2 regions of the Chromobacterium sp. FG22 genome follow, and region 1 is predicted to be linked to the other one. Evidence: riboswitches for the same ligand, from Rfam matches in the RefSeq annotation. Region 1 holds a riboswitch; the other holds the start of a gene.

Region 1 (2,197 bases):
GGTTCACTCCGGACGGGCTGGCCGCGAATATTGATCAGCTGGACGTGGTTCAAATCTGCAACCCCAACAACCCCACCGGAGACCGTTTTGAACCGGCTTTGCTGGAAGACTGGCGGCAAAGGCTGGCGGAACGCGGCGGCTGGCTGCTGGTCGACGAAGCGTTTCTGGATGCGTCGCCGCGGGACAGCATGCTCCCCCATATCGGCAAGCCGGGCCTGATCGTGCTGCGCTCGGTCGGCAAATTCTTCGGCCTGGCCGGCGCGCGCGCCGGTTTCGTGTTCGCCCAGGCCGCGCTGCTTCAAGCGCTGGCCGAGGAACTGGGGCCCTGGGCCATGGCCGGGCCCGCGCGCGAAGCGGTGACGCTGGCGCTTGGCGACACCGCGTGGCAGCAATCCATGAGGAGCCAGCTGCTGCGCGATAGCGCGCGGCTGCGGAACTGTCTGGAGCGGCACGGGCTCGCCCCGGCCGGCGGCTGCGAACTGTTCCAGTGGGTTCCCGGCGAGGCCAGCCTGCCCTTGCATCGACATCTGGCGGGGCGCGGCATCTTGAGCCGTTATTTCGAGTCCCTGCCCAGCTTGCGCTTTGGCCTGCCTAGCGGCGAACAGGACTGGGCGCGGCTGGAGCAGGCCTTGGCGGATTGGCGGCGATTGTAATTAAAATCAAAACGCCAGCTGTTCACAGCCTGGTTTTTGTCACGTATCATCCGACCCCATCATGACGGTGCCCCAAAAACCTGTGTGCGAGCTCGCCAGCCAAGACGCGCGGCAGCTCGTAAACAGGTTCTCAGAGGGTGAAACGGGAACGCGGTGCAAGACCGCGGCTGCCCCCGCAACTGTAAGCGCAGAGTCCACGCCTAAAGCCACTGGCCCCTAAACGGGCCGGGAAGGCGGCGCCGGACGGCGACGCGCGAGCCAGGAGACCGGCCGTCATACGTGTCGACGCAAGCAGAAACCGGGCGGGGTGTACCGGGGGATACGCACATGCGCCGCTCATGAACACTCGGCGACCTGTGCCCTCGTTTGCGCGACGGAAATCGTCTCCGAGGGCACCATGCATTCATCCACCGCGCCGTCCGCCGGCCGCCGTCTGGCGCAGCACGCGCCGATACTCGCCGGGCTGATCCTGGCCAATCTGCTGGCCTGGGCCTGGGCTTTCGCCGCCTTCGCCGATCATCCGGCCCAACTCGCCACCGCCCTGCTCGCCTATCTGTTCGGCCTGCGCCACGCGGTGGACGCCGATCACATCGCCGCCATCGACAACACCGTGCGCAAGCTGATGCAGGAAGGCCGCCGTCCGTCGGCGGTGGGCCTGTTCTTCTCCGCCGGCCACTCCGCGGTGGTGGTCATCGCCGTCGCCCTGATCGTGTTCGCCGCCAGCGCGCTGCAAAGCCGCGTCGCCGGCTTCAAGGAGATAGGCGGCGTCATCGGCACCAGCGTGTCGGCCTTCTTTCTGCTGACGCTGGCGCTGATCAATCTGTCTTCCTTGCGCGCGGTATGGGGCGCTTTCCGCCGCGCCCGCGCCGGCGAGGCCATTTGCGACGAGCAGCTGAATCTGCTGCTGAACAACCGCGGCCTGATCGCGCGCCTGCTCAAGCCCTTGTTTCGCATGGTGACCAAGAGCTGGCATATGTTGCCCATCGGCTTTTTGTTCGGCCTGGGTTTCGACACCGCCACTGAAATCGGCCTGTTCGCCATCGCCACCTCGCAAAGCGCCAACGGCGTGGCGCTGTGGCACATCATGGTGTTCCCGGCGCTGTTCGCCGCCGGCATGGCGCTGGTGGACACGCTGGACAGCATGATGATGGTGGAAGTCTACGGCTGGGCCTTCGTCAATCCGGTGCGCAAGCTCTGGTACAACCTGACCATCACCTTCGTTTCCGTTCTCGTCGCCGTCGGCATTGGCGGGCTGGAGGGACTGGGCCTGCTGGCGGACAAGCTGCAGCTCACCGGCGGCTTCTGGGACCTGATCTCAGCGCTCAACGACGATCTGGCTCATTTCGGCTACTTCGTCATCGGCGTGTTCCTGCTGACGTGGCTTGCCTCCGCCGCCATTTATAAATGGAAGCGTTTTGACCAACTGACGCCGGAGGCGCGATGAGAACCCACGACAAACACGTGCTGATGTGCACCGGCCCGCGCTGCACGCCGGACGGCCAGGGTTCGGAAGCGATGTTCCTGCACCTGGGCCGCAGCATAGA
Region 2 (2,197 bases), on a different contig from region 1:
GCCGGCCTCGTCCAGGCCGGTACCGCGGCCGACGATGCGCTCCGGCGGCAAGTCCGCCAGCCGGCAGATCAGCGCGGCGGACGCGGTGGTGTTGCCGATGCCCATGTCGCCGGCGATCAGCAAATTGGCGCCGCCGTCCAGCGCGCGGCGCGCGGCCAGGCGGCCCACTTCCAGCGCGGCCTCCGCCTGTGCCGGCGTCATTGCGGCCTCCCTGGCCAGATTGCCGGTGCCGGCCCGCACTTTGGCGTGGACGATGGGCAGCGCGGAGACGTCGCTGAGCACGCCGGCGTCCACCACCTCCAGCCTGGCATCCAGGCTTTGCGCCAACACGCAGATGGCCGCGCCGCCATTGGCGAAATTGCGCACCATTTCGCCGGTCACCACCGAGGGATAGGCGGACACGCCTTCCGCCGTCACGCCGTGATCGCCGGCGAATACCGTGATCGCCGGCCGCAGCGCGTCCGGGCAGACCTTGCCCTGCCAGGCGGCGAAGCGGCAGGCCAGCTCTTCCAGCCTGCCCAGGCTGCCCGCCGGCTTGGTGAGTGTGGCCTGGCGGGCGCGGGCGGCCTGGTAGGCGGCGAAATCGGGTGAGCGAAAGGTATCGATGAATGTCATGAGATGGCCAACTCCAGCCTGGATGAGAGAGTGATTCAGCGGCGACTTTAAGCGATAGCCCGCCACCGGGGCAACCCGCAGCCGGTGGACGATTTGATCCTAACTAAACATATTTCTTTTGGCGCCATCCCGTCGGGATGCTCTCCGGTATAATCCGGAACCTAGCAGGTGTCCGCGGCTCAAGCGCCGCGGATGAAACGGGAAGCCGGTGCAAGACCGGCGCTGCCCCCGCAACGGTAAGGCCTGGCGTGTGAAGAGGTTCAACCGAGTCGCGCTCGACGCGCGAGACGTTGAACCTCAACGCCCAGGCGATGCAAGGGCCACTGTCCATCGGATGGGAAGGCGCATCGCCGCAAGGCCGAGCCCGGAGACCGGCCTGCTGGCATGCGCGATCATGGAAACCACACTCGCGCCCGCCCAATGGCCGCCCGGAAGGCGGCCGCACTGGAGTATCGCGGGGAGGCGATCCGACAGACGGCCCGGCGTCCTGCCGCGGCGTCCCCCTTTTCATGCCTTCTTCGCACTCTTCCTAACCATGCCGCCCTGGCGGCCAGATTCCATGTGGAGTGTGTTTCATGTTCAAACCCCAACAATGCGCCTTGCTGGTCTCGCTGGCCTGCGCCGGCCAGGCCTATGCCGCCAATGTGCCCGAGTTCGCCGGGGATCCGGTAGTGGTGACGGCGGGCCGTGTGGCGCAACCGCTGTCGCGCACGCTAGCCGATGCGACCGTGATCACGCGCGAGGAAATCGAAGAAAGCGGGGCGCAAACCCTGCAACAAGTGTTGTCGCGTCAAGCGGCTGTTTCTATCGCCAGCAATGGCGGCCCAGGCAGCGCCAGCAGCATCTATATCCGTGGCAACAAGGATAGCCATACGGTGGTGCTGGTGGACGGCGTGCGAATTTATTCCGCCACGCTCGGTACCACGACGATTCAGAATATTCCATTGGCCCAGATCGAGCGCATTGAAATTCTGCGCGGGCCTGCGTCCAGTTTATACGGCGCAGACGCCATCGGCGGGGTGATTCAGATCTTCACTCGTAAAGGCGAGGGCGAGCCGCGATGGAACGCGGGGGTGGAGTTTGGCAGCCGAGGCACCGGCAAGCTAAGCGCCGGCGTAGCGGGGAAGTCGGGAAATACCGCTTATAGCCTGCAGTTGTCGCACGCTCAGTCCGATGGTTTTTCGGCGACGAATTCACGCAACACGTATTACTACAACCCGGACAACGATGGGTATCGCAATGATAGCTATGCCGCTAGCCTGACGCAGACCTTGTTGCCGGGCCATGATTTGACTGTGCGTCTATTCCAGACCTTTGCGGAGGCTGACATTGACTATACCAGTGCGTGGAAGGGGCAGGATCGCTCCAAGTCGCGCCTGACTGGGCAGAGCGTTGAATCAAAAAATCGTTTCAACGATGTCTGGACAAGCACTCTGCGTTTTGCCCGCAGTCAGGACAAGTCCGAGGAGTTTCATAACGGCAATTTCGATCGACGTGCCAGCTTTTTTCAGACAACGCAGAACGAATGGCAATGGCAGAACGACTTGAATACCAAGGTTGGCGTATTTATTTTGGGCGCCTC

The links. A riboswitch is a leader RNA that binds a small molecule or an ion and turns the genes downstream of it on or off. The one in region 1 is predicted to bind cobalamin.
Region 2: another riboswitch for cobalamin. It lies ahead of ACODSD_RS08845 (TonB-dependent receptor domain-containing protein); the one in region 1 lies ahead of ACODSD_RS13475 (HoxN/HupN/NixA family nickel/cobalt transporter).

Annotation. Positions count from the first base shown of each region.
Region 1 is NZ_JBMDJX010000012.1:51,780-53,976, reverse strand. Features, by position in the region: gene cobD (threonine-phosphate decarboxylase CobD) at 1-653, shown strand, start outside; cobalamin riboswitch at 761-942, shown strand; gene ACODSD_RS13475 (HoxN/HupN/NixA family nickel/cobalt transporter) at 1,051-2,097, shown strand; gene ACODSD_RS13470 ((2Fe-2S) ferredoxin domain-containing protein) at 2,094-2,197, shown strand, end outside.
Region 2 is NZ_JBMDJX010000007.1:14,851-17,047, forward strand. Features, by position in the region: gene cobT (nicotinate-nucleotide--dimethylbenzimidazole phosphoribosyltransferase) at 1-615, opposite strand, end outside; cobalamin riboswitch at 765-1,009, shown strand; gene ACODSD_RS08845 (TonB-dependent receptor domain-containing protein) at 1,191-2,197, shown strand, end outside.